DNA from 2 places in the Blautia wexlerae DSM 19850 genome. Region 1 is predicted to be linked to the other one. Evidence: a T-box and tRNA genes for the amino acid it is inferred to sense, from the RefSeq annotation. Region 1 holds a T-box; the other holds one or more tRNA genes.

Evidence for each region. A T-box is a leader RNA that pairs with one kind of tRNA and senses whether it is charged. The one in region 1 lies ahead of pheS (phenylalanine--tRNA ligase subunit alpha), so its partner is inferred to be a tRNA-Phe.
Region 2: it has a tRNA-Phe gene. The T-box ahead of pheS (phenylalanine--tRNA ligase subunit alpha) is inferred to sense a tRNA for this amino acid. The anticodon was not compared.

The regions. Positions count from the first base shown of each region.
Region 1 is NZ_CP102267.1:2,921,769-2,936,786, reverse strand. It holds gene NQ550_RS13650 (YebC/PmpR family DNA-binding transcriptional regulator) at 1-72, shown strand, start outside; gene NQ550_RS13645 (ClpP family protease) at 183-935, shown strand; gene NQ550_RS13640 (sulfide/dihydroorotate dehydrogenase-like FAD/NAD-binding protein) at 1,036-1,923, shown strand; gene gltA (NADPH-dependent glutamate synthase) at 1,923-3,317, shown strand; T-box leader at 3,377-3,608, shown strand; gene pheS (phenylalanine--tRNA ligase subunit alpha) at 3,792-4,811, shown strand; gene pheT (phenylalanine--tRNA ligase subunit beta) at 4,916-7,333, shown strand; gene NQ550_RS13620 (histidine phosphatase family protein) at 7,333-7,947, shown strand; gene NQ550_RS13615 (MotA/TolQ/ExbB proton channel family protein) at 8,378-10,018, shown strand; gene NQ550_RS13610 (OmpA family protein) at 10,034-10,966, shown strand; gene NQ550_RS13605 (methionyl aminopeptidase) at 11,175-12,050, shown strand; gene rplS (50S ribosomal protein L19) at 12,178-12,525, shown strand; gene lepB (signal peptidase I) at 12,599-13,204, shown strand; gene ylqF (ribosome biogenesis GTPase YlqF) at 13,211-14,056, shown strand; gene NQ550_RS13585 (ribonuclease HII) at 14,053-14,808, shown strand; gene NQ550_RS13580 (YraN family protein) at 14,879-15,018, shown strand, end outside.
Region 2 is NZ_CP102267.1:35,271-50,288, forward strand. It holds rRNA gene NQ550_RS00160 (23S ribosomal RNA) at 1-503, shown strand, start outside; tRNA gene NQ550_RS00165 (tRNA-Asp) at 575-648, shown strand; tRNA gene NQ550_RS00170 (tRNA-Val) at 691-763, shown strand; tRNA gene NQ550_RS00175 (tRNA-Tyr) at 769-850, shown strand; tRNA gene NQ550_RS00180 (tRNA-Thr) at 868-940, shown strand; tRNA gene NQ550_RS00185 (tRNA-Met) at 962-1,035, shown strand; tRNA gene NQ550_RS00190 (tRNA-Phe) at 1,040-1,112, shown strand; tRNA gene NQ550_RS00195 (tRNA-Lys) at 1,143-1,215, shown strand; gene NQ550_RS00200 (hypothetical protein) at 1,437-1,682, shown strand; gene NQ550_RS00205 (SpoIID/LytB domain-containing protein) at 1,886-2,719, shown strand; gene NQ550_RS00210 (M23 family metallopeptidase) at 2,781-3,674, shown strand; gene NQ550_RS00215 (LacI family DNA-binding transcriptional regulator) at 3,932-4,924, shown strand; gene NQ550_RS00220 (PTS sucrose transporter subunit IIABC) at 5,346-7,250, shown strand; gene NQ550_RS00225 (glycoside hydrolase family 32 protein) at 7,247-8,686, shown strand; gene NQ550_RS00230 (GIY-YIG nuclease family protein) at 8,972-9,214, shown strand; gene NQ550_RS00235 (hypothetical protein) at 9,243-9,470, shown strand; gene NQ550_RS00240 (transglutaminase domain-containing protein) at 9,483-10,214, shown strand; gene trhA (PAQR family membrane homeostasis protein TrhA) at 10,335-10,997, opposite strand; partial or broken gene NQ550_RS22330 (ParA family protein) at 11,247-12,037, shown strand; gene NQ550_RS00255 (hypothetical protein) at 12,028-12,213, shown strand; gene NQ550_RS00260 (LacI family DNA-binding transcriptional regulator) at 12,292-13,299, shown strand; gene NQ550_RS00265 (extracellular solute-binding protein) at 13,699-14,964, shown strand.

The DNA.
Region 1 (15,018 bases):
CAGAGAACTCTGGATCTTCTGGATGATGACGATGATGTCACAGATTACTGGACAAACTGGGATGAGCAGTAAAATACCGCAGGTATATTGAGACTGCCTGTTTTGGGTTATTGCTGTCGGACATGTATAGTTTATAAAAGAAACACACATAATACCTCCATAGAGAAAATGGAGGTATTTTTATGTCTGAAAACAGATATGGAGAAAAAAGAGAAGAGTCTGAAACAGGGATGAAGCTGCAAAACTGTGAGACACAGGAGTCAGAAAATAAAGTTCAGGAAAGTACCAATGAGCAGATCAAAGATATGGGACAGGTGGTTTTAAACAGCAATTCCCGAAAACACAAGGTAGAGCTTCTGACCATCATTGGTGAGGTGGAAGGTCATGAGTCTGCACCCTCCCATTCCAAAACTACAAAATATGAGCATGTACTTCCAAAGCTTGCCATCATTGAGGATGATGAAGAAATAGAAGGATTGCTGATCCTTTTAAACACAGTGGGAGGAGATGTGGAGGCTGGGCTTGCCATTGCAGAGATGATTGCCTCATTAAGTATACCAACAGTGTCACTGGTTCTGGGCGGCGGACATTCTATCGGAGTTCCGATGGCCGTATCTGCGGACTATTCTTTCGCAGTACCAAGTGCTACGATGGTGATCCATCCGGTACGTTCCAATGGTATGTTTATCGGAGTGGCTCAGACTTACCGGAATATGGAGAAAATTCAGGACCGTATCACTACATTTATTTCCGAACACTCCAGAGCATCTCAGAAACGTCTGGAAGAGCTGATGCTTGATACTTCTCAGCTGGTAAAAGATGTAGGAACCATGCTGGAAGGAAAAGAGGCGGTAAAAGAAGGGCTGATCGATGAGGTTGGCGGTATTAAGGAAGCGTTGGCAAAATTATATGAAATGATAGAAAAAGAGTGTTAAAAGTGAAAAAAATCTTATATATGCTACAAATCAACCCTTGCCATATGTCAGATTTTGGCGTATTATTAATAGAGGTTTATTATTTGCGAGGAGGAAAACCATGTATAAGATTTTAAAAGCTGAAACACTGGCAGCTAAGATCCATCTTATGGTTGTACACGCACCGCGTGTTGCAAGCCATTGTCAGCCAGGACAATTTATTATCGTTAAGTTAGATGAGAAGGGTGAGAGAATCCCTCTTACTATCTGTGATTATGATCGTGAAGAAGGTACGATCACAATCGTATTCCAGGAGATTGGTGTATCTACCATCAAGATGGCAGAATTAAAAGCAGGAGATGCATTCCGCGATTTCGTAGGACCTCTTGGATGTCCTTCTGAATTTGTTGAGGAAGATATCGAAGAATTAAAGAAAAAGAAAATGGTATTTGTTGCCGGCGGGGTTGGTACAGCCCCTGTTTACCCACAGGTAAAATGGCTCCATGAACATGGAATCACAGCAGATGTTATTCTTGGTGCAAAAACTAAGGATATGGTTATCCTTGAGAAAGAACTGGGAGAAGTTTCCAATCTTTATGTTACTACAGATGACGGTTCCTATGGCCGTGCAGGTATGGTTACCAAGACTCTTGAGGATCTGGTAACAAATGAAGGCAAACATTACGATGTCTGTGTAGCGATCGGACCGATGATCATGATGAAATTTGTCTGTCTTCTTACCAAGAAGCTTGGCATTCATACAATTGTCAGCATGAACCCGATCATGGTTGACGGAACAGGTATGTGTGGCGCATGCCGTCTTCAGGTTGGCGATGAGATTAAGTTTGCATGTGTAGACGGACCGGAATTCGACGGACATCTCGTTGATTTCGACCAGGCTATGAAGAGAAGCCAGATGTATAAGACTGAAGAGGGACGTGCATTACTGAAACTTCAGGAAGGTGATACCCATCATGGCGGATGTGGACATTGTGGAGGTGACAAGTAATGGCAGATGCAAAGATGTTAAAGAAAGTTCCTGTAAGAGAACAGGATCCAAAGGTGCGTGCAACAAACTTTGAAGAAGTTTGTCTTGGATACAATCAGGAAGAAGCAATGGAAGAAGCACAGAGATGCTTAGGCTGTAAGAAACCGAAATGTGTGGAAGGCTGTCCTGTATCCATTAATATTCCTGGATTTATTGAAGAGATTAAAGAGGGAAAGATCGAAGAAGCATACAAAGTGATCGGATTATCCTCCGCACTTCCGGCTATCTGTGGACGTGTATGTCCTCAGGAATCCCAGTGTGAGGGTAAATGTATCCGCGGAGTCAAAGGTGAAGCTGTTTCTATCGGTAAGCTGGAGAGATTTGTTGCTGATTATGCTCTGGAACATGATATCAAACCTGTTGGAGCAGAAGTTAAGAACGGACATAAAGTTGCAGTGATCGGTTCCGGTCCTTCCGGACTTACCTGTGCAGGTGATCTTGCAAAAGCTGGTTATGATGTAACTGTATTTGAAGCTCTTCATGAACTTGGAGGTGTTCTTGTTTACGGTATTCCGGAGTTCCGTCTTCCGAAACAGAAAGTTGTTAAGAAAGAAATTGAAAAAGTTAAAGAATTAGGTGTTAAATTCGAGACTAATGTTGTTATCGGTAAATCCACAACAATCGATCAGCTGATCGAGGACGAAGGATTTGAAGCTGTATTTATCGGATCAGGTGCCGGACTTCCAATGTTCATGGGTATCCCGGGTGAGAATGCAAGCGGTGTATTCTCTGCCAACGAATATCTTACAAGAAGCAACCTGATGAAAGCTTTTGATGATTCTTATGATACACCGATCGCAGCAGGAAAGAAAGTAGCAGTTGTAGGCGGTGGTAATGTTGCTATGGATGCTGCCAGAACAGCTTTAAGACTTGGTGCTGAAGTACATATCGTATACAGAAGAAGTGAAGCAGAGCTTCCTGCACGAGCAGAGGAAGTTCATCACGCAAAAGAAGAGGGAATCATCTTTGATCTTCTTACTAACCCGAAGGAAATCCTTGTAGATGAGAACGGTCATGTAAAAGGTATGAAGGTTGTCAAGATGGAACTTGGTGAGCCGGATGCTTCCGGAAGACGTCGTCCGGTTGAAATTCCGGGATCTGAATATGACATGGATGTAGATACAGTTATCATGTCTCTTGGTACTTCCCCGAACCCTCTTATCTCTTCTACAACAAAAGGTCTTGAAGTCAATAAGAGAAGATGTATCATTGCTGAAGAAGAAACAGGTAAGACATCTAAAGATGGTGTATATGCCGGCGGTGATGCTGTTACAGGTGCAGCTACTGTTATCCTTGCCATGGGTGCAGGTAAAGCTGGTGCCAAAGGTATCGATGAATATCTTAAAAATAAATAATGTAAATGGTACTTGACAGATTTTGACGTCTGTGGCATGATTACTAGTGTTGATAATCATGAAAAGCTTAGAAGGTGTTTACAGGGATTTATTTTCCGTCAGAGAGAGGAAGCCATCGGCTGGAAGCTGCCTCAGGTTCAGATATTTCCTGAATTTCCCACCGGAGCCGCATTTCTGAATGACAGTATTTACTGAGTAGGAAATGACGTTACTGCGCGTTAAGCAGACCGAGAGCCTGTAGAAAATGCAGGAAGCAGGGTGGTACCGCGGATATTTTGCTCCGTCCCTTTAGTGGGACGGAGTTTTTTGTTTGCCAATTCTGCTATTATAACATGAATTGCGAGAACTGCTTTTGCAACGGAGCGATTTGTGGCTATCAAGTCAGAGTCAGATTTTACGTTACTGTTCATTCTGTTCTCAGTAACGATTTTTCTTCTCTGACATTATGACATAAAGGAGAAAGAGAACATGGATATGAAAGAAAGACTTCAGGAACTGGCTGAAGCAGCCGGAAAACGGATCAGTAAATCCGAAGGTCTGGAAAAACTGAACGAAGTACGTGTGGCATACCTTGGTAAAAAAGGTGAATTGACTGCAATTTTAAAGAGTATGAAAGATGTTGCACCGGAAGAGCGCCCGAAGGTTGGACAGCTTGTAAACGAAACAAGAAGCAAGATAGAAGCACTTCTTGATGAATCTAAACAGAAACTGGAAGAAGCAGCACGTGAAGAGAAGATGAAACAGGAAGTGATTGATGTGACTTTACCTGCAAAGAAAGCTAAAATCGGTCACCGTCACCCGAACACCATCGCCCTGGAAGAAGTAGAGCGTATCTTTATTGGTATGGGTTATGAAGTAGTAGAGGGACCGGAGGTAGAGTATGCGGATTACAACTTTACTAAACTGAATATTCCGGAAAATCATCCGGCACGTGATGAACAGGATACTTTCTTTATCAACGATTCTATCCTTCTTCGTTCCCAGACTTCACCGGTTCAGGCACGTACTATGGAGAAAGGAAAGCTGCCGATTCGTATGATCGCACCTGGTCGTGTATTCCGTTCAGATGAAGTAGATGCAACACATTCTCCTTCTTTCCATCAGATCGAAGGTCTTGTTATTGACAAGAACATCACTTTTGCAGATCTTAAGGGAACTTTGCAGGAGTTTGCACAGGAATTATTCGGACCTGAGACAAAAACTAAGTTCAGACCACATCACTTCCCGTTCACAGAGCCAAGCGCAGAGGTGGATGTATCCTGTTTCAAGTGTGGTGGTAAAGGCTGCCGTTTCTGTAAAGGTTCCGGCTGGATTGAAATCCTTGGCTGCGGTATGGTTCATCCGAATGTATTAAGCATGTGCGGAATTGATCCGGAAGAATACACAGGATTCGCATTTGGCGTAGGTCTTGAACGTATTGCACTTCTGAAATATGAGATTGATGACATGAGACTGCTCTATGAGAATGATATCCGTTTCCTGAAACAGTTCTGATGAAATGACTGTCTGAAATAACAGAGCTATGCAGCCAAGAGGAAATTTCTGTCCGGGAAAGCTGCTATAAGTCTGAGCTATAATATAGAAAGAGGATTAACAAAATGAATACTTCATTATCTTGGATTAAAATGTATGTGCCGGATCTTGATGTGACAGCACAGGAATATACAGATGCCATGACACTGACAGGAACAAAAGTGGAAGGCTTTGAAAAACTGGACGCAGATCTGGATAAGATCGTGATCGGTCAGATTGAAAAAATTGAGAAACATCCGGATGCAGATAAACTGATCATCTGCCGGGTGAATATCGGAACAGAGACTGTACAGATTGTTACAGGCGCTCCTAATGTAAAAGAGGGAGATAAGGTTCCTGTTGTTCTTGACGGCGGACGTGTTGCCGGTGGACATGACGGAAAGAAAACACCGGGTGGAATTGAAATCAAAAAAGGAAAACTTCGCGGAATCGATTCCTATGGTATGATGTGTTCCATCGAAGAGCTGGGAAGCACAAGAGAAATGTATCCGGAAGCACCGGAATACGGAATCTATATTTTCCCTGAAGACGCTGTTGTAGGCGAGAGTGCGATCAAGGCACTGGGCCTGGATGATGTTGTCTTTGAATATGAAATCACATCCAATCGTGTTGACTGCTACGGCGTACTGGGAATTGCAAGAGAAGCGGCAGCTACGTTTAATGAGAAATTCTGTCCTCCTGTTGTAGAGTGTAAGGGAAATGATGAAAAAGCTTCTGACTATGTAAAAGTAACAGTAGAAGATCCGAAACTTTGTCCACGTTACTGCGCAAGAGTCGTAAAGAATGTTAAGATCGGACCATCTCCGAAATGGATGCAGAGATGTCTGGCTTCCAATGGAATCCGTCCGATCAATAATCTGGTAGATATTACAAACTATGTAATGGAAGAATTTGGTCAGCCAATGCACGCATATGATCTGGACAGGATTGCAGGAAAAGAAATCGTTGTACGTCGTGCAGAGAATGATGAGAAATTTGTAACGCTGGATGGACAGGAACGTACCATGGATGATCAGGTACTGATGATTTGTGACGGTGAGAAAGCAGTTGGTATTGCCGGTATCATGGGTGGAGAGAATTCTATGATCACAGACGATGTAAAAACCGTTCTTTTCGAGGCTGCATGTTTTGATGGAACAAATATCCGCCTTTCTTCCAAGAGAATCGGTCTGAGAACAGATGCTTCCGGTAAATTCGAAAAAGGTCTTGACCCGAACAATGCGCAGGCAGCTATCGACAGAGCATGCCAGCTGATGGAGGAACTTGGGGCAGGTGAAGTCGTAGGTGGAATGGTAGATATCTGCAATGAAGTAAGAGAACCATCCAGAGTTCCTTTCAAACCGGAGAAGATTAATGCTCTTCTTGGAACTGACCTGACACCGGAAGAAATGCTTGCTTATCTGGCAAAAGTAGAACTGACCTATGACGAAAAAACAAATGAGATCGTAGCTCCTACTTTCCGTCAGGATATCCATTATGTAGCTGATGTTGCAGAAGAAGTTGCAAGATTTTTCGGATATGATAAGATTCCGACTACTCTGCCTACAGGTGAAGCTACAACAGGTAAGCTTCCGTTTAAACTTCGTATTGAAGCAGTGGCACGTGATATTGCGGAATATTGTGGTTTCTCTGAAGGAATGACCTATTCTTTCGAAAGTCCGAAGATATTTGACAAATTAAGACTTCCGGTTGACAGTAAGCTCCGTCAGGGAATCGTGATCAGCAATCCTCTGGGAGAAGACTACAGTGTCATGAGAACAACTACTTTAAACGGTATGCTCAGTTCTCTGGCTACGAACTATAACAGAAGAAATAAAGATGTACGTCTCTATGAACTTGGTAATGTATATCGTCCGAATGCACTTCCTCTTACAGAACTTCCGGATGAGCGTATGCACTTTACACTTGGTATGTATGGAAACGGCGATTTCTTTGACATGAAAGGTGTATGTGAAGAGTTCTTTGAGAAAGTAGGAATGAGAGATAAAGTAGATTATGATCCAAACAGCGGAAAAACTTACCTTCATCCCGGAAGACAGGCAAATATGGTTTATGATGGCAAGGTTGTGGGCTATCTGGGAGAGGTTCATCCTCTGGTTGCAGATACTTATGGAATCGGTGATAAGGCATATGTGGCAGTGATTGATATCCTTACGGTTCTTGAATTTGCAAGCTTCAACCATAAATACACAGGAATTGCAAAATATCCTGCAGTAACCCGCGATTTAAGTATGGTCGTTCCGAAAACCGTTCTTGCAGGACAGATTGAACATATTCTGACTCAGAGAGGTGGAAAGATTCTGGAGAGTTATCAGTTATTTGACATTTATGAAGGAAACCAGATTAAAGGAGGATATAAATCCATGGCTTATTCTCTGGTATTCCGTCACCATGACAAGACTCTGGAAGAGAGCGAGATTACAGCTGCAATGAAGAAAATCCTGAATGGTCTGACAGACCTTGGAATCGAGTTGAGAAGTTAATGCTGATTTATGTATTAAGACATGGGATAACTCAGTGGAATAAACTGAAAAAAGTGCAGGGGGCAATGGATATTCCCCTTGCACCGGAAGGAATTGAACTGGCGAAAAGAACAGGAGAAGCATTAAAAGATGTTCCGTTTGATATCTGTTTTACCAGTCCTCTGGCAAGAGCGAGACAGACAGCACATTATGTGCTGGGAAACAGGCAGATTCCTGTTATTGAGGATAAAAGAATCCAGGAAATTGATTTCGGAGTTCTTGAAGGAAGCCGGTTTAAGGATGAACAAGGGAAGATCATCAGCCATGAAATGGAAATTTTCTTTGAAGAGCCACAGAAATTTGAACGTCCTCAAAACGGCGAAAACATTTCTGATATCCTGAAACGCACCAGAGAATTCTGGGTGGAGAAAACGACAGATCCTGCTCTGGCAGACAAAACAATTCTTGTTTCTTCTCATGGATGTGCAGTTCGTGCACTGCTTCAGAATGTTTATCAGGATCCGGAACATTTCTGGCATGGATGTGTGCCTCCAAACTGCAGTATCAATCTACTTGAAGTGAAAGATGGAAAAGCCAGATTTCTGGAAGAAGATAAAGTTTATTCTGAAATATAACAATTCTGTAAAATAATCCGGTGGAAAACTGTGCTTTGAGTACAGCTTTTCTGCCGGACTTTTAATATATTTTGTTACTGTTTATACACCACTATCCCGAGACATACAAGCCCAAACTCCATTGCCGCAGGCAATCTGGAATGAATTTTGGCTGTTACTGTTCACTGGTAATATCCCGCGAGGTGTTTTTTGTGAGCGAAGGTCACAGAAAAACCGAGATATACCGCGCGAATTTATGCGATTAGCATAAATTCTGTGCATCGCGAAGCGTGTTACTGAGAACGGAGTGAACAGTAACTTTTGGCTACGTTACTGTGAACAGTAACTATATTTTTACTTGTGACAGATATGACGTTGTGATATGATATACGAAAAAGGAAATTGTCTGTAATTTTGTGCAGAATCTGCAAATAATCACAGGAGGTGTATTATGGGCAAAAAAATTATGAATACGGTTCTTTTTCTGGTGGTGCTTGGCGGATGTGTTGCCATGACGCTGCTGACCGGGAATGGTTCATCAGGCACGATGATTTATAACTTTGCATTCCTCGCTGTTATGGCTGTGATCTATCTGGCCGGACTGTTTGGCGGTATGTTTCGGGTAGACAGCATTGGAGAGGCTCTTGCAAGAGGAACGCAGGAGCTTTCCAGTATATTCAAAATACCCGGAAAAGCCAAAAGCGAAGATCTTTCCTGCCTGAAGGGGATGTTTGAACATAAATATCTGGATGACAGAATGGACAGCTTTGTAGATGCCATGGAGAAAAACCAGGAAGGAATCGGAGATGTTGAAGATTACATAAATGAGGACGAGATTGATCTTCATGTACATAAGAAGATTCTGGAAATGGCACCGGATATTTTTACCAGCCTTGGTATTCTTGGTACTTTTATTGGTCTGGTATGGGGGCTTAAGAGTTTTGAGCCATCCAGCTATGAGACAATGACTACCTCTGTATCTGCCCTGGTAGATGGTATCAAAGTAGCATTCCTTACTTCTATCTATGGAATTGCATTTGCACTGATCTACAGTTCCGGAATGAAAAGCGTTTATTCCGGAATGGATGCGAAGCTTCAGGGATTTCTGGAGAGATTTCATCTTTATGTACTTCCGGCGGCTGAGAGCGAGTCAAGAAACCTGATGCTTGCAAGTCAGAAGGTTCAGACAAAAGCCATGAAACAGATGGCAGAGCAGCTTACCTCACAGATGGCAGAGAGTTTTGAGAAAGCAATCAATCCTACTTTCCAGAAGATGACAGAATCTCTGGAGATTCTGACAGAATCTGTAACAAAATGTCAGGAGGATGTGGTTCAGGATATCCTGCGTACTTTTTTGCGGGAGATGAACGGTTCATTTAAAATGCAGTTCACAGATTTCAATGAAGCTCTTGTACAGCTGAAGGAAGCGCAGAAAGAAAATATTGATTATACTACAAGGCTCTATCAGACGATGAGTAATCAGCTGAATACCTCATATGCAAAACAGAGCGAAGCTATGAAAGACCTTGTAAATGAACTGGGACAGGTTCAGGGCCGTTATATGTCTACGGCAACAAGAATCACACAGGATAATCAGGAAATCCAGAAGCTTCAGCAGCAGGATTATCAGCGCATTGCGGATTATCTGCATGAATCCGAGAAATCTTCTGCCAAATTCTGGGTTGCCTGCAATCAGACAATGCAGAAATATGTGGAAGCTGCCGCGCAGGGAATGGAAAAGGTTTCGGCTGCAAATCAGGCAGGAAAAGATGTGCTTGAGGCTAACCGTAAACTGGTAGAACAGTTGGATGTAAAGATGAAAGACTTTGTATCTTATCAGAAGATGACTTACGAGACAATGGAAGAGGTACGCAGACTCTTTGCAGATATTTCTGTTCAGAAAGAAGACAACAATATTTATCTCTCAGGCGGAAAATCAGCTCAGAGTGCGGCACAGAAAGAATCTGTGGAGGAAGTACGCAAACTTCTGGAGGAACAGAGCGAGCGTCAGGAAGCACTTCTGGAGGAGATGAACAAAAATATGAAGAATATTTCCAAAAACCAGAAAGGTAAATTCAGCTTATTCAAATAAGAAAAGGAGAGAAATATGCGCAAAAGAAAGAAATCAGAAGAGGGCGGATTTAATGTCTGGCGGTCTTATTCTGATATGATGGCCGGTGTTCTGCTCCTTTTTATACTGATTATGTGTGTGACTCTTTTTCAGGCTCAGAAAAGTTATAATGAGAGTATTAAGGAGAGAGATGACAAGATAGCTCTTCAGGAGCAGTATACAGCGGAAATTCTGGCACAGCAGAGTGAGCTGGACGAGAAAAACAGCAAGCTGAGTTCCCAGGATGAACAGCTTGACAAGCAGAAAAAGCTTCTTGCAGAACTGGCAGCACAGTTAAAGGAACAGCAGGCCAGCCTTGATGAAAAAACATCTCTTCTTGCCACACAGCAGAAGAAAATTGATAATATCATCGGTGTCAAGGCAGATGTTATTGAAGCATTGCAGAAGGAGTTTTCCAAAAACAATGTAAGTGTTGATATTGATGCTCAGACAGGTGCTCTTACCCTCAATGCAAATGTATTATTTGACTATGATAAGTCAGAACTGACAGATGAGGGCAAACAGGAACTTGCAGATATCCTTCCGATTTACTGTAAGGTGCTTCTTCAGAAAGATTATAAGAAGTATCTGGCTGAGATCATCATTGACGGTTATACAGACACAGACGGAGACTATGATTATAATCTGGAGCTTTCTCAGAAACGTTCTCTCGCAGTTGCACAGTATCTGACGGAAATCAGGGAGAACTTCCTGAGTTCTGATGAGGTTTCAGAACTTCAGAATTATCTGACCGTAAATGGTCATGGTTCAGCCAATCCGGTTCTGGATTCCGATGGGAATGTAGATAAGGATGCATCCAGACGAGTGGAAGTAAAGTTTCGTCTGAAAGATGATGAGATGATAAATGAACTTAATCAGATTATGAATACAGATAAGACTTCTGATTCTGAAAAATCCGGTAGCAATTAAACTGCCGGATTTTTCAATTCCGGAGTGTGTTTGAAAAATGCTTTGATGCAGATGCTTTATCTTACAATTCACGAAAGATAACGAGTAATTTTACCAATAACAGTTCACATTTCCGAGAGAAAATGTGGTATGATAAAACAGTACACAGTTTCCTGTAATGGTGATGATGCGCTGTACCCTACATAAGAAAAAAGAAAGAGGAATTATCATGTCTTTGAAAATTGGAAGAAACGATCCATGCTGGTGTGGAAGCGGAAAAAAATATAAAAAATGCCATGAGGCATTTGATGAAAAAATGGAAATAATGAAGCAGAAAGGATATGCAGTGATCGATCATGATCTGATCAAAACACCCGAACAGATCGCGAAAATAAAAGAAAGCTGCAAAATCAATATCGCAGTTCTTGATTATGTGGAAGAGCATATTAAACCAGGTGTATCCACTGAAGAGATTGACAGATGGGTACATGAAGAGACTGTACGGCATGGGGGAATCCCGGCACCGTTAAATTACGAAGGATTTCCAAAGAGCGTGTGTACTTCTGTAAATGAAGTGGTATGCCATGGAATCCCGGATGAAGAGCAGATTCTGAAAGAGGGAGATATTATCAATGTTGATGTATCTACAATATATAATGGTTATTATTCTGACTCGTCCAGAATGTTCTGCATCGGTAAAGTGAGTCCGGAGAAAGAAAAACTTGTCAAGGTCACAAAAGAATGTGTTGAGATTGGTATTTCCCAGGTGAAACCATGGACTCCGATCGGAAATATGGGAAGTGCAGTTCATAAACATGCAGTAGAAAACGGATATTCTGTAGTCAGAGAAATCGGTGGACATGGTGTGGGAGTTGAGTTCCATGAAGATCCATGGGTAAGCTTTGTTTCTGAAGAGAATACAGGTGTCCTGATGGTTCCGGGTATGATGTTTACCATAGAGCCGATGGTAAATATGGGAAGCGATGAAATTTATACGGATGAGATTGACGAGTGGACAGTCCGTACAGAGGACGGACTTCCTTCAGCCCAGTGGGAAGTAACTGTTCTGGTTACGGAAACAGGATGTGAAGTAATCTGCTGGTAAAAAATTTGCAAAAAGTATTGCAATACATCAGGCTATATAGTATAATCACAACTGTTGTGAAAAAAGATGGTCCTCTGTTACAGGATATGTATTAAGAACATCCATATAAGAATAGGAGAAAAATACAATGAACGAAATTATCAAAAACATCGAAGCAGCTCAGTTAAAAGCTGAAGTACCGGCATTCAACACAGGTGATACTGTAAGAGTACACGCACTGATCAAAGAAGGAAACCGTGAACGTGTTCAGGTTTTTGAAGGAACAGTTCTCAAGAAACAGGGCGGAAGCAACAGAGCTACATTTACTGTAAGAAAGAGCTCTAACGGAGTAGGCGTTGAGAAAACATGGCCGCTTCATTCCCCACATGTAGTAAAAGTAGAAGTTATCCGTCGTGGTAAAGTACGTCGTGCGAAACTGAACTACTTAAGAGATCGTGTAGGTAAAGCAGCTAAGGTTAAAGAGCTTGTTAAATAATTTCATGAATTAGCAGAAGAAGGGACAATAACTTGTGTATTGTCCCTCTTTTTCCATCTGTCAGGAGATTTGGATGAATATCAGAAAATGGAAAGATAGTCCGGCACTGAAAGAGACCAGAGATATGCTGGAAACAAAACTTGAAGATAAAAAAGTCCGGGGAATCCTTAACTGGATATTTCAGATAGCGGTAGTGCTCATTTTTGGCATTCTGGCGGGAATTGCGCTGTTTCAATCAGTGACTGTACAGGAGAGTGCCATGGAGCCCACACTGCAGGTTGGAGAACGCTTTTTTGTAAACAGGGCTGTTTATAAAGTATCCTCACCTGAACGGGGAGACATCATTGTATATAAAACCAGTGGAAGTGATGATGCGGCTCTGCATATCGGCCGCGTGGTCGGTCTGCCTGGTGAGACTGTACAGATATCCAACGGAGCAGTATTGGTCAACGGAGAAGTATATAATGAAAATAAGAATTTTCCTGAAATCAGTAATGCGGGATTGGCATCCGACGGAGTGTCTCTGGAAAGCGGTGAGTATTTTGTACTTGGCGATAACAGAAATAACAGTGAGGACAGCCGGTATGGTGATATCGGAAATATCAATAAGAAATATATTGTGGGAAAGGTATGGTTTGTCATTTCCCCGAAAGATAAATTTGGATTTTTGAAAGGTTAGGTGTATATGAACGTACAGTGGTACCCTGGTCATATGACCAAGGCAAAGAGACAGATGCAGGAGGACATTAAGCTGATCGATCTGATCATTGAACTTGTGGATGCCCGCGTACCTCTTTCGAGCAGAAACCCGGATATCGATGAACTGGGAAAAAATAAATCCAGACTGATTCTTCTTAATAAATCAGATCTGGCTGACGAGCGCCAGAATGAAGCCTGGAAAACTTATTTTCAGGCAAAGGGATTTTATGTTGTAAAAGTAGATTCCAGAAATGGTTCCGGAATGAAAGCAATCAATAATGTGATCCAGGAAGCATGTAAGGAAAAGATAGAAAGAGACAGACGCCGCGGTATTAAAAACCGTCCGATCCGCGCTATGGTAGTGGGAATCCCGAATGTAGGAAAATCTACATTTATCAACACCTTTGCAGGACGGGCCTGTGCAAAGACCGGAAACAAGCCGGGAGTTACGAAAGGAAAACAGTGGATCCGTCTGAATAAGGGAGTAGAACTTTTGGACACTCCTGGTATTTTGTGGCCGAAATTTGAAGACCAGCAGGTGGGAATCCGTCTGGCATGTGTAGGTTCTATCAAAGATGACATTCTGAATATGGAGGAACTGGCACTCTGGCTGATCGATTATCTGCGCGAAAATTATAAAGGGATTCTGGCAGAGAGATATCAGATCACAGAGGAGGGAACTTCTGTGGAAGTTCTGGAGGCGATTGCCAGAGCCAGAGGGTGTCTGAAAAAGCAGGAAGAGCTGGACTATGCCAAAGCTTCGCTGATACTGTTTGATGATTTCCGTTCCGGAAAAATGGGGCGGATCACATTGGAGTGGGCGCCATTATGAAAACAATAGCTGAGATTAAAGCCGAGTTTGCTGCAGCAGATATGAGCAGCTACCCGGCTTTATATGAAATTTATAAAGAAGATACAAGAAGTGGTGTGCAAAAGCTGATCGCACAGTGCCGCAAAAAGGAAGCAGCTCTGGAAGCGGAGAAGCAGCGTATTGAAAATATGAAGGTATATGAGCATAAATATGAACATCTTGGTTATTTATGCGGAATTGATGAAGTGGGAAGAGGCCCCCTTGCAGGCCCGGTTGTGGCATGTGCAGTAATTCTGCCACAGGACAGCCGGATCCTTTATCTGAACGATTCCAAGAAACTCAGTGCTTCCAAAAGAGAAGAACTGTATGATGTGATTATGAGGGAAGCGGTTTCAGTAGGAATCGGTATGCGCAGCCCGGAGCGTATTGATGAGATCAATATCCTTCAGGCTACTTATGAGGCAATGCGGGAGGCGGTAAGTAAACTGGAAGTGGTTCCTCAGCTTCTTCTCAATGATGCAGTCACGATTCCTCAGATCACCATTCCACAGGTTCCCATTATTAAGGGAGATGCAAAGAGTGTTTCCATTGCAGCAGCAAGTATTGTTGCAAAAGTGACAAGGGACAGAATGATGGAAGAATATGATAAAGTGTTCCCGGAATATGGCTTTGCATCAAATAAGGGATATGGTTCTGCCGATCATATTGCGGCACTGAAAAAATATGGAGAAACCCCGATCCACAGAAAGACCTTTATTACACATTTCATATAAACAGTCGCAAAAGGGTTACTATCCTTCAGTACACAGCAATACACTGAGTGATGCACAGTAACAACAAAAGATGCCTACATATAATATAAAAAGAAATGGATGGAAGAATTTGCATAAAAATACCCGGTCTACCGGAAGCTGTTACGAACGAAAAGCTGCTGATTATCTGAAACAGCAGGGATTATTTATTCTGAGATATAATTACAGATG
Region 2 (15,018 bases), 1.8 Mb from region 1:
GGTGGTATTAAGTGGGAATGCCATCGCTCAACGGATAAAAGCTACCCTGGGGATAACAGGCTTATCACTCCCAAGAGTTCACATCGACGGAGTGGTTTGGCACCTCGATGTCGGCTCATCGCATCCTGGGGCTGTAGTAGGTCCCAAGGGTTGGGCTGTTCGCCCATTAAAGCGGTACGCGAGCTGGGTTCAGAACGTCGTGAGACAGTTCGGTCCCTATCCGGCGTGGGCGTAGGATATCTGAGAGGAGCTGTCCTTAGTACGAGAGGACCGGGATGGACGGGCCGCTGGTGCATCGGTTAGACTGCCAAGTCTACGGCCGAGTAGCCAAGCCCGGAAGGGATAAACGCTGAAGGCATCTAAGCGTGAAGCCCCCCTTAAGATGAGATATCCCATTCGTTAAGAAGTAAACCCCCTTGAAGACGACGAGGTAGATAGGGCAGAGGTGGAAGTGCAGCAATGCATGGAGCTGACTGTTACTAATCGGGTGAGGGCTTGACCAAGAATCGCAGGAAGAATGAATCTCAAGGAAATGTCAACATGTATGTAGTTTTGAAGGTGCAAACCTTTAAATGGCCCAGTGGCTCAGTTGGTTAGAGCGTCGCCCTGTCACGGCGAAGGTCGAGAGTTCGAGTCTCTTCTGGGTCGTTAGCAATGAGCTGACGAGTTTGGTAAATTGCATATGGATATGGAATCTTAGCTCAGCTGGGAGAGCATCTGCCTTACAAGCAGAGGGTCATAGGTTCGAGCCCTATAGGTTCCATACTTGGATGGATTCCCGAGTGGCCAAAGGGGGCAGACTGTAAATCTGTTAGCAACGCTTTCGAAGGTTCGAATCCTTCTCCATCCACTTAGCTTAACAGCTAAGCCGATGTGGCTCAATTGGCAGAGCAGCTGATTTGTAATCAGCAGGTTATCGGTTCGAGTCCGATCATCGGCTTTTGATTTTAAAAATTAATATCGCGGGGTGGAGCAGTCTGGAAGCTCGTCGGGCTCATAACCCGAAGGTCATAGGTTCAAATCCTGTCCCCGCTATTTTGCCCAGATAGCTCAGTTGGTAGAGCAGAGGACTGAAAATCCTCGTGTCGCTGGTTCGATTCCGGCTCTGGGCATTCACTTTGAAAGTGATAATTAAATAATATGGAGCATTAGCTCAGTCGGTAGAGCACTTGACTTTTAATCAAGTTGTCCGGGGTTCGAATCCCCGATGCTTCACTTTAAAACTTCTGTGAGAATATCACAGAAGTTTTTTTGTGTTTTTTTAACCCTAACATCATTTTATGGAATTACTATAGAGAAATAAAAAAGTTCTAAAGTTTTATGCTTTTTCATATATTATTAGTACCTGATACCATTAACCGTAGGAAGTGCGCAGTCTTAACGGTGGACAGGCTGTTTGAAGTCAGTAGATGTAATGCAGAACAGGAGGAGTTTTTATGAAGAGTCCTTTAAAGAATCTGAAAAAATATTTTCAGTTAATCATGACTGCTCTTATTTGCTTTGTAATGGGAGTCATTGAAGACAAGAAAAGAATCTGCATAAAAGATACAGATTCTAAAAAAGACAGAACTGTTTTGCGTCCGGATGATAAAAAGAACAACAGAAAAAATAAAATCATTTACTGGAATGAACCACGAATCCAGAATAGAATAAATAGGGCTGTATATTTTAATACGGGGTAATGAAGCCCCGTATGCAGAAACTATCGCAGTCCTCTCAATTAATGAATTTGAGACAGTTCAGCAGGATTTTATGTTCTGATGAGCAGGATCAATATGCATTATTTACGAGAATTGCTATATAACAGAAGTGTTATAAATAATATACATACAGATAAATATATATGTATATACTAAAAAGAAGAAGTTTATAATGATGGTCTGATATGAGAAAGTCTTTTTTCCCTGGAACAACGGGAATCTTTGCTCTGTTTTTTGTTCCCTATATAGTTACAATTATTTTTAATGGTGCCAACACTACATTGATCAATAAAAAATTTAATGTGGAAATGCTTCTGCCGGTGATCGTTTCATCGCAGATTGAAGACAAATATGAACTTGAGACTATAAAAGCACAAACAATCATAGCAAGATCAAATTTTTACCGGACAATGAAAGAGGAGAAAAATCTGGCAATAACTTTATGTCAGATAAAGGAAGAGATGGAGGGGAAATCCCTGGCTTGTGTAATTTTACAGAATAAGTACGAAAAAGCAGTAACAGAAACAGAAGGAAAAGTCATTGTATGGAATAAAGAATTAAAGTTAGTTCCCTATCATGAATTAAGTGCAGGACAGACAAGAGATGGAATGGAAGTTTTCCACAACGAAGATGATTCGTATCTCAGATCCGTACACAGTCTTGTGGATAAAAATGCAAAAGATTATTTGAATAGTGTATACATAAATAAAAATATCCTTCCGGAAAGAATTGAAATAAAATCCAGGGACAGTGCCGGTTATGTTACAGAAATTCTGGCTGACGGGAAAGTGTTGGAAGGCGAGGCATTCAGAAAAGGAATGGGACTCACGTCCTCAAATTTTACAATTCAGAAGTCTGGAAAGGAAGTACGATTTTTATGTAGAGGAAAAGGTCATGGATTAGGATTCTCACAATATGGAGGGAATGAGATGGCAAAGGAGTCTGCGAATGCAAAAGAGATCTTACAATATTATTTTCCTGAGATGGATGTGCTGAACATAAAATCTGTAAATTGCTGAATAGATACGAATATTCTGGACACCCTATAGATATGAAGATGAAAACAGAGGTGAAAGGAATATGATGAATAACAAAGTGACAAGAATCATTGCCAATTCCGTTGGACTGGCCGCTGTAGCAGCATTGGGAATTACAGTTTATCAGTTAGGTACCTCCCCGGTCAAAGAGAAAACTCCTGAAGAAAAAACAGAAAATGTCGGTGAAAGTACACAGGATACGGAAGAACAATTGAGTGAAGATGCAGGAACGAATCATGTGGAGTCAGAAAATCAGTGGATATCCGATGACGGGGAAGATTTGGATGATACAAAGGTTACATTCCAAAAACAAGGAATGTATGGGGAAACAGCTCAGAATACTGTGGATAATAATGAATCAGATAATACTGCAGATGTGGATAAGACTGACAATGCTGTAAATTCTCAGCAAGCAGAAGAATCATCAGTAAATGCAAATATGAAATCCCAGACGATATCAGAAGATCAGGCAGATGAAGCAACAGATGTTTCGGCATCGGCCCTGAATCTTGCGACAGTAAATTTTTCGGAAGATACATTAATGGAGTGGCCGGTGAATGGAAATGTTCTCCTTGATTACAGTATGGATCAGACTACTTATTTTCCGACGCTTGATCAGTATAAATTGAGTCCGGCTATTGCTGTCGGTGCAGTAGAGGGAGCACCTGTGGTAGCTGCTGTTAATGGCAAGGTTTATTCTATAGAGCAGAATGCGCAGACGGGTACTACACTGACAATGGAACTTGGAAATGGATATCAGGCTGTTTATGGACAGCTTACAGATCTGACAGTGTCAGAAGGAGATACAATTAAAAAGGGAACGACGATAGGATATATTGCACAGCCTACAAAATATTACAGCACAGAAGGAACCAATCTTTATTTTGCAATGAAAAAGGATGGAGAACCAATAGATCCGATTGAATATCTTCCATAATGAAATAGAAGAAAAAAACAGGGCTGCCGTAGATCGGCAGCCCTTAATTTGGTATAGGGCCGAGACAGTAACGTATAAACAGTACTTTGATATTTGCAACAGAAATGATATGTGTAGTATAATACAAAATATGTAGTGATTCAGCAGTTAACAATTCGTGGATATCAGGTTAGGGGCACACTAGCATCATAAAATACTGCTGGTTATAAAAATACTTTTGGAAATTATACAGACAGCATGAAAGAGGAGCTTTTTATATGAATATTAATGAGATTGCCAAACTGGCAGGGGTCTCCAGAGCTACCGTATCCAGGTATCTGAACAATGGTTATGTCAGTGAGGAAAAGAAAAAAAATATCAGCAGAGTTATTGAAGAAACCGGGTATCAGCCTTCTTCACAGGCGCAGAGGCTGCGTACTAAGAAGACAAAACTGGTCGGAGTAATTCTGCCAAAGATAGATTCCAATACGATCAGCCGGGAAGTTGCCGGAATCAGTGACATACTTACCAAAAAAGGATATCAGCTGATACTGGCAAATACAAATAACAGTGTTGAAGAAGAATTGAAATATCTTTCACTGTTTAGGGATAATCAGGTCGATGGTGTTATTTTTATTGCCACCATATTGACAAAACAGCACAGGGAAATGATGAAGGGATTTAAAGTTCCGATTGTTTTACTTGGACAACAGCTGGATGGTTATCCATGTATTTTTCAGGACGATTATAAGGCTGCTGTAAATCTTACTGAACAGATGGTGAAGACAGGAAAGAAGTTTGGATATATTACAGTTACGGATAAAGATGAGGCAGTTGGCAGGCAGCGAAAATCAGGTGTGGAGAAGGTTCTTGGAGAAAATCAGATCACATTGGAAAGTGGATGTGTAAAATGCGGAAATTTCACATTAGAGTCAGGATATGAGAAAGCGAAAGAACTTTTTACGGAGCATCCCGATGTAGATACATTGATCTGTGCAACAGATACCATGGCAGTTGGAGCGGCAAATTGGCTGAAGGAGAACGGATATCAGATTCCTCAACAGGTTCAGATTGCCGGAATGGGAGACAGTTTTCTGGGAAAGATCATAGAACCAAAGCTAACTACTGTACATTTTTTTTATAAGACAAGTGGAATGGAATCAGCAAAAGTGCTGGTAGATTTGATAGAATCTAAGGAAACATCATCTGTACATAAAGAAATAAAAATGGGATGTAAGGTGGTACTCAGAGAGTCTCACCGAAATATATGACTGAACATGAAAAAGGAACTCTGAGGCAATCATCAGAGTTCTTTTTTTCTGAATAATTGGATTTACATATATATTAAAGGGAGTGTTTTGGAAATAATATATAAAAAATGGATATAATATTTGTGATATGTTACATATTTACAAATAAAAAACGCCCAGATATAATAGCATATATGAGAACGATTCCATAAAAGTACATACAATCCATAGGAAATACATATTGGTGATCAGATAAGAAATATCGTGAGAGTGCAAGACATCTGCTGAGTTATAATCAGATATCAGAGTAAATTTGGAATGGTATAAGATGATATTAAGGTTAAAAGGTATTTTTATAAGATTAACAAGTGAAATTTGTTCAATATGTGAGAACTTCAAAGTGTACATTTATATGAGAACGATTCCATAAAAGGAGGATATTATGGATTACAGAAAAACAGCACAGGAGATATATGACCATATCGGTAAAAAAGAAAATATTATTTCCGCAGCTCATTGTGCCACACGTCTTCGCCTGGTTATCAGTGATAATTCAAAGGCTGATAAGGAATATGTTGAGAACATTGAAGGTGTAAAAGGTGTTTTCTTTGCGCAGGGACAGATGCAGATCATTCTGGGAACAGGTGTAGTTAATAAAGTATATGATGAGTTCATCCGGATTGCAGGAGTTTCTGAGAGCAGTAAAGAAGAGCTGAAAAAAGTTGCGGCTTCCAGGGCAAATCCGGTACAGAGACTGATCAAGACACTTGGAGATATTTTTGTGCCGATTATTCCTGCAATTGTTGCAAGCGGTTTCCTGATGGGAATTATGGAAGCACTGAACTTCATGGTAAACAATGGATTTTTGAATATTGATACCAGCGGTTCTATTTATACATTTGCACAGCTTTTCAGTAATACGGCATATACGTTCCTGCCAATCCTCATCGCATACAGCGGTGCTAAAGTGTTTGGTGCAAACCCGTATCTGGGTGCAGTTATCGGTATGATCATGATTCATCCGAATCTCCAGAATGCATGGACAGTTGCCACAGAAGGTGTTAAAGCAACTCAGAAAGTATGGTTTGGACTTTACTCTATTGATATGGTCGGATATCAGGGGCATGTAATTCCGGTTATCATTGCAGTATGGGTACTGGCTCAGATTGAGAAGAGACTTCACAAAGTAGTGCCGGCAATGTTTGATCTGTTTGTTACTCCGCTTGTAAGTGTCTTTGTAACAGGATATCTGACATTATCCATTATCGGACCTATCTTTGTCACTGTTGAGAACGGACTTCTGAATGGGATTCAGTGGCTGATCGCATTGCCATTTGGTATCGGAAGTTTTATTATGGGTGCGTTTTATGCACCGACGGTGGTTGCCGGTGTTCACCATATGTACACGATCATTGATCTTGGACAGTTGTCTAAATTTGGAGTTACTTACTGGCTGCCTCTTGCTTCTGCAGCGAATATTGCACAGGGTGGAGCCACTCTTGCAGTAGCACTTAAGACAAAGGATCAGAAGATTAAATCAATGGCAGTTCCGTCTGCATTAAGTGCCTGTATGGGAATTACTGAACCTGCGATCTTTGGTGTTAACCTTCGCTTTGGAAAACCATTTGTGATGGGATGTATTGGTGGTGCATTTGGTGCACTGTTTGCATCTGTTACAGGACTGGGGGCTACGGGAACTGGCGTAACCGGTATCTTTGGAATTCTTCTTTGTCTGAATAATCCGGTTTCTTATATTCTTATGTTTGTGATTGCATTTGGTGCTGCCTTTGTACTTACCTGGTTGTTTGGATATAAGGACACTAATGTTTCTGAAAAGACAGAAAGTGTTGAAGCTGTGGGAGATAAATCAACAACAGAAAAAAGCAATGCAGATGATTCTGTGCTTTATAGTGTATCAGAAGGAACTGCGATTTTGCTTTCCCAGGTAAATGACGCTACATTTGCTTCGGAAGTACTTGGAAAAGGAATTGCCGTAATTCCATCGAAGGGTGAAGTTGTTGCTCCATGTGATGCTGTGGTTGAGACTGTTTTTGATACAAAGCATGCAGTTGGTTTAAGTACGGAAAGTGGTATGGAGCTTCTGATCCATATCGGGATCAATACAGTGGAATTGAATGGAAAATATTTTACATCTCATGTAAAGAATGGAGATCACGTAAAGAAAGGCCAGCTTCTGGTTTCCTTTGATATGGAGAAAGTTAAGGCAGCAGGATACGATGTGACGACGCCTCTTATTGTAACGAATTCGGATGATTATAAAGATGTGAAAATTCTGTCGGAAGATTCGGTAACACCATCAGATAAAGTATTGGAGATTGTGAAATGAGTACGCTAACTAAAGTTCTTGAAAGAAATATAAAAGTAATTGAAAAGAACGCAGATCTGACAGAAGGAAGATTCCGGCTTGGACATCATCTGATGCCGCCGGTCGGATGGCTCAATGATCCGAATGGACTATGCTGGTATAAAGGCAGATATCATGTGTTTTTTCAATACGCTCCCTTTGATGTGGAAGGCGGACTGAAATTCTGGGGACATTATACAAGCGAAGATCTGGTAGACTGGAAATACGAAGGGACAGCTCTTTATCCGGATTCTCCTTATGACTGTCATGGTGTCTATTCCGGATCTGCATTGGCAGAGAGTGAAAAACTTCATTTGTTTTTCACCGGGAATGTAAAGATTGACGGTGATTATGATTATATTAATGAAGGACGTGAGACCAGTACGCTTCATGTAGAAAGTGAGGACGGAATTCATTTCGGAGATAAAGAAGAGATAATTTCTTTTGAAAAATATCCGGAAGAGTTTACCTGTCATATCAGAGACCCGAAAGTCTGGAAAGAAAACGACAGGTATTTTATGGTTCTTGGTGGACGTCTTAAGGGAGATAAAGGTGCAGTTCTGGTTTATGAATCAGAAAATCTGAAAGAATGGAAATTTAAACATATAATAACCACACCGGAAGCTTTTGGCTATATGTGGGAATGCCCGGACTATTTCGAACTGGACGGGAAGAAATTTCTGTCTGTATCACCACAGGGCTTGAAGAGGGAAGAATTTCGTTTTCAGAATATCTATCAGTCAGGCTATTTTCCGGTAAAAGAGGATGGCTCTGTAGATGAAAGAGACTTTCGTGAGTGGGATATGGGATTTGACTTTTATGCTCCACAGACCTTTACAGATAACAGCGGAAGGCGACTTCTGATAGGATGGATGGGAATGCCGGATGCAGAGGAGGAATATACCAATAAAACCATTGATGAAGGCTGGCAGCATTGTCTTACCGTACCGCGGGAACTGAGGGTAAAGGATGGAAAAATATTCCAGTATCCGGCAAAAGAACTGGAGAGACTCCGAAAAGAGAAAACAATTCTTGATGATGAAAAATCAATTGTTGAGGTTCGTGTAGAAGTAAATGAAGGTTTTGATCTGTTAATTGAAGATATTGCAGTGACAGACAGAAGTTTTCAGATCAGTATGGGCGGACAGATGCTCTTTAAATATGAAAATGAAATTGCGGAGATTGGATTTTCTGAAATTGCGGGTGCAGGAAGAAATAAGCGGAAAGCGAAAGTCAGTGAACTGAACAATATCCGGATTCTTGCAGATACTTCTGCAGTGGAACTTTATCTGAATGATGGAGAGATTGTATTCTCAACCAGATATTATCCGGATCGTGAAGATCTGCAGCTAAAGGTAAAAGGCGGAAAATTCAGGGGAAATCTCTGGAATCTTCGAAAAATGATATTCACAAAATAAGAAAATAAACGTATAATAAAGCAGGTGGGAAAGAAAATCCGCAGTCGGTTTCCCTGCCTGCTTTTTTGACATATTGGTATTTCTGGTGCTGAGAGATCTGGCTGTCAGAAAGAATATGTGTCCGGATGATATACGTGTTTTAAACCGACTGTTTATTATAGAAACAGGGACGACCGCAAAAGATAGCAGTTGTCCTTTACATAAATTATAAAAAATTTCAAATAATGCAATTCCAGACAATAAGACAGTTGCTTGATTATAATATATGACTGTCGGGTGATTATGATGAATTATACTTACATTGTTAAATGTGCAGATGGGACTCTTTATACAGGGTGGACAAACTGTCTACAAAAACGTATGAAAGCACACAACGAGGGAAAGAACGGCGCGAAATATACAAGGACCAAAAGACCGGTTACACTTGTATATTATGAAGGATTTTCAACAAAAGAAGAAGCGATGAGACGTGAATATGAGATTAAACAATTTACCAGAAATAAAAAACTGGAGTTGCTGAGCTTCTGAACCCGTCAGATAAGGAGAATAAGAGAAAATGAAAAAGATGACAAAATGGCTTGCAGTATGTGCAGTATGTGTGATGGGCAGTGTCCCGGCCATGGCAGCAGAAGTACCGGATGTTACTGTAACACCGATCCCGATTGAAACACCGGCTCCGGATGTAACACCAATCGAGACACCTGCACCAACACCCATACCGGAGGTGAAAAATGGCTGGTATGAGTATGGAACAAAAAATAAGAAATATTTTAAAGATGGATAGTATCTTACAGGAATGCGTAAAATCCATGGTGGAGTTTATTATTTCAGTCCCAAAGGATTTATGAAAACCGGATGGATCAAATACAATAACAAGAAATATTATTTTGGTTCCAATGGAATACGTTACAGTGGCGTTAAGAAAATCAGCGGAAAATATTACTATTTCAGTGACAAGGGTGTTCTGAGAACGAAAACAGTTAAAGTTGGAAATACAATTTATTATTGTACAGAAAAGGGAATTCTGGAAGCCTGGAAAAAAGGAAATACGATTTATTATCCAAATGGAAAGAAAATGAATTCCACCAAAGCGTATGAGTATGAGACTTTGCAGAGAGCAAAGGATGTTGTCAGCAAGATCACAAAACCGAGTATGTCAAAAAGTGAGAAATTTGAAACCTGTTTCAGATGGGTAATGTATCAGCATTATTACGATACCAGAAGAATATTTTATAATCAGACTGCATGGCCTGCGTTATATGCAAACGATTATCTGATACTGAGCGGAAAAGGCGGGGACTGTTTCTCAGATGCCTGTTCGTTTGCCTATCTTGCAAAGGCTCTTGGATATAAGAATGTTTATGTCTGCGTAGATACAACGGCAACTGACGGAAGCGGTCATTGCTGGGCTGAAATCGGAGGCAGAGTATATGATCCGCTGTTCGCAGAGGCGAAGAGCTATTATGGATATTTTGGCGTGGGATATGGATCCTATGGATTGTATCCGGAAAGAAGAGTAGCTGTGTAATATAAAAGCTTTCCTGCAGGGATTATGCTGCAGCAGAGAAAATTGTATTGTTAAGGGGTTGTAGCACCGGAAAAAATCCGGTGCTGCAACCCCTTGTTTTGTTTATTGGCAAATTGACGGTTATACAGGTAGTGGAGCAACAAAAAAGTACATGACAATGAAATGGCAGGCACTTCCAAGCATAACGAAGATGTGAAAGATCTCATGGGAACCAAAATTCTTATGTCTGGAATTAAAAAGCGGAACTTTTAATGCATAGATCACACCACCGATGGTATAAATGATTCCGCCTGCAAGAAGCCAGTCAAATCCTGCACGTGGGAGTGCATGGAAGATTGGAACAAATGCTAGTACACACAGCCAACCCATGGCGATATACAGTACAGAGGACAACCATTTGGGACAGGTAATCCAACAGCCCTTTAAGATAATGCCGAGGACTGCAATACTCCATACCAGCGCGCACAGAATATATCCAATGCGGTTATGAAGAACAATCAGGCATACAGGAGTATAGCTTCCGGCGATCATCACAAAAATCATCATGTGATCCATTTTTCGCAGCCGTCGATTGACCTTCTCTGTAGAATCTACAGAATGGTAAATGGTACTGGCTGCATAGAGCAGAACCATGGTAAGGATAAAAATACTTAAAGCAACAATATGGAGCACATCATAAGAACGCGCTGCCTTGATAATAAGAGGAACTGCTCCGACTGCAGCGAGAAGAAGGGCAATACCATGAGTGATTGCACTTCCGGGATCTTTTAATTTAAATTTCATAAAAACGCCTCCATTCATTCAGATAAATACAATGAAAACAATATAACATAGTTTTAAAAACTATATATCAAGTATATAAATACTATAACACAAAAAAACAAAAAATCAAGGGCTTATTTTGGAAATCAAAGAAATGTTTGTCCGGCAATGCAAATGAGTTACAGGGTTGCGAAGATGAGGAAAACAGTTGAATCTATATGATAAATCTCCTATAATACAAGTAAAGTAAGTGGTAAAGGAGACAGTTCCATGGGAAAAACCATAACGATATGTTTTACAAATAATAAGGGTGGAAGTGGAAAAACCACAACCTGTTCAAACCTTGGAGCGGCGATGGCTCAGGCAGGGAAAAAGGTTCTTCTGATCGATGGAGATATGCAGTTAAATCTTTCTCTTGCCTTTTTTCCGGAGCACTGGGTGCTGGAGCAGGCGAAAGGAGAGAAGAATCTGTATTGCGCAATCGGAAAACAGGAAGAGCTCAGCGGTTATGTGGTACATACTCCCTACGAAAATCTGGATCTGATACCATCATCTACATTGATGAGTTCTATAGAATATGAACTTTTTACAAAATGGCAGAGAGAATTTATCCTGCGAAAATGCATTCAGAAGATAAAGGATGCAGGAAATTATGACTATATTCTGATTGATGCACCTCCTACGCTGGGGGGGGGTGGGTGATGAATATCCTTTGTGCATCAGACCGGGTAATTATTCCTGTTGAGGCAAGTCCATGGGGAATGTTCGGACTTGCGAATATGTTTGAATTTCTTAATGAAGTAAAGCAGATTACTCCGGAACTGGAAGTTGCCGGAATTGCAGTGACAAAGGTAGATACAAGAAAGAGTTATTATAAACAGACAATGGAAACACTGCATGAACTTGAGGATATTCATGTATTTGAGCAGATCATCAGAGTGGACAGCTCTGTAGAATGGTCACAGGATAACAGTATTCCGGTTGTGGAATATAAAAAATCAAGCAGAAGTGCCAGGGAATATACGAGATTGGCAGAGGAGGTCATGGAATTATGTCAGTAGGCAGGGAGAGTATTCGGCGTGCAGCAAATGCAGGTGCCGGGAAAACCGTAAAGAAGCCCGTTGTATCCACAAAAGAGGCAGAGAAACCGGAAACAATATCTGTTACAGAAGAAAAGAAAAAAACAGCAAAAGGTTCTGTTCATATTAATGAGGAACTGCCGGTATATCTTCTTTAAAAGTTACTTGTAAGTGCTTGAGTATTTTGTTATTTTATAGAATATAATCAAGTGGTTGCGCAAAAAGTGGGGTATTTTATGGAAACAGAAGAAAAGAAGATATATACAATAGAAGATATCGCCCGGGAGCTTGGGGTAAGTAAGACTACGGTATCACGTGCTATTTCAGGAAAGGGAAGAATCAGTCAGGCTACAAGAGACAGAGTACGGGCATTTATAAAAGAACATGATTACAGACCCAATGTTGTGGCAAAGGGGTTGGCACAGCGTAAAACTTATAATATTGCACTGCTGATGCCGAAGGATTATGTTGCCACAGAGTTTCTTTTTTTTAAAGACTGTATGAATGGAATCTGTGAGATGGCTTCCTCCTATGATTATGATATTATTATTTCTATGATTGATGGAGCAGATGTATCGCAGATACAGAGACTGGAGGCAAATCGAAAAGTTGACGGGATCATTGTAAGCAGAGCAGTGGTAAGTTCCAAGGTACAGAAATATCTGAAGAACTGTAAGGAACCATATATATTGATCGGCCCGTCTTCAGATCCGGAAGTTCCGTTTGTAGATAACAAGAACCAGGAAGCCGGAAAAGAACTGACAAGTATTATGTTGATGAAAGGTTTTCGGAATCTGGCACTTCTGGGTGGAAATCAGTCCTACAATGTTACCGGAAGCAGATATCAGGGTTTTCTGGAAGCACATGAGGAAATGGGAGTTTCTGTTAACGAAAATCTGATCTTCATGGATACGGATAATCAGGCAGCAGTATCTGATGCTGTGAAGAGACTGCTTGAAGAAGGCGCGGATGGTATTGTCTGCATGGATGATGTGATCTGCAGCATGTGTCTGAGCAGTCTGAGGGAAAAGAAAATATCGGTTCCTGCAGAAATAAAAATAGCCAGTATGTATGACAGTAAGAATCTGGAATATAATAATCCACCGATTACCAGTATACGCTTTGATACGGTAAGACTGGGAAAGATGGCATGTGCGAAATTACTGAACATCCTCGGGGAGAAGCCACTGGAGGATACAGTGCCTCTGAACTACCAGGTAGTGTTGCGGGAGTCGACACAGTAGTATATGGAGGTAAAATCCGATCAGATTATAGAAATTGAAAATGAATGGCAGGATTAGAAAGTTCTCTGTATTTATTGTAAGGATCAATAAGCAGAGAACTTTTTGTGTATAAAAAAATCGGTTGAAATTCTCTGGACAATCTGATTTTATCAAAATGAAAACGGTTGCACAAATCAAGTATATCATTGTATGAAAAAACGAAAAAATCAAACTGAATTGTGCAATATGACAAAAAAAGAGTTTTGAAATTAGATAATAATGGCTAATTGACTTTATAAATATAAAGGAATATACTAAAAATATGAACAAACGGTTGCGCAAACAAAACTGAGGGCGTTTATTACGCAAATCGGATGCGGGCTGTTTAGGCATAACCATCAAAAACAGGAGGAAGAGAAAATGAGAAAAAATGTAAAAAAGGTGATTGCACCGTTACTGGCAGCAGCTATGGCACTTTCCTGCACAGTATGTGTAAGTGCAGCAGAGGATGAGACAATTAAACTGACTGTATGGGGAGCTGAAGAAGACCAGAATTTATTAAAAGAACTGACAGATAAATTCCAGGAGAAGTATGCAGATCAGAAATTTGATATTCAGATTGGCGTAGAATCTGAGTCTACTGCAAAAGATACTATTCTGACAGACGTAGAGGCTGGTGCAGATGTATATGCATTCGCAGATGATCAGCTTCCGGATCTTGTAAAAGCAGGAGCACTTCTGAAACTTGATGATTATGCAGAAGCACTTCAGCTTGCAGATACAACACTTGATGATGTAAAAGCTGCAAACGTTGAAGGCGCTATTGATGCAGCAACAATTGATGGCAGTCTGTATGCATTTCCAAGAGCAGCTGACAACGGATATTTTCTTTACTATGATTCATCTGTAATTTCCGAGGAAGATGCAGCAAGCTGGGACAGCCTTCTTGAAGCAGCTGATAAGGCCGGAAAGAAAGTTGGTATGACACTTGCTTCCGGATGGTACAATGCTTCTTTCTTCTATGGAGCAGGATTTACAACAGGACTTAATGATGACGGAACAACAACTATGGACTGGAACGGAACAAGTGCTGATGGATATACAGGTGTTGATGTAGTAAAAGGAATGCTTGATATTACATCTAATCCGGCATTTATGGCAGTTGCTGATGGTGATATGTCTAATCAGCTTGCATCCGGTAATCTGGCAGCATGCGTTTCCGGTACATGGGATGCAATCACAGCAAAGGAGATATTTGGTGACGGATATGCAGCAACAAAGCTTCCTACATTCACAGTTGGTGACAAACAGGTTCAGCAGGGATCTGTTGCCGGTTACAAATATGTTGGTGTAAACGGCTATTCTGAGAATTCCGGATGGGCAGTTCTTCTTGCTGAGTACCTTACAAACGAAGAATCCCAGCAGATGTTCTTTGATCAGAGAGAAAGTGGTCCTTCAAACAAGAATGTAGCAGCATCTGATTCTGTTCAGGAAAATGTAGCACTTGCAGCACTTGCAGCTCAGTCTGAATATGCACAGGCTCAGAAGGTTGGCGGAAAATATTGGGATCCTGCAAAGACATTCGGAGAACTGATTGCACAGGGAACATTATCTGCAGATGATGATAATGCAATCCAGGAAGCACTTGATAATCTGGTAGAGGGTGCTGCTGCTTCTGTAGAATAATTGTAAAATAAAAAAATTATATAACAGATTTTAAAAAATGGCCCATATGCATAA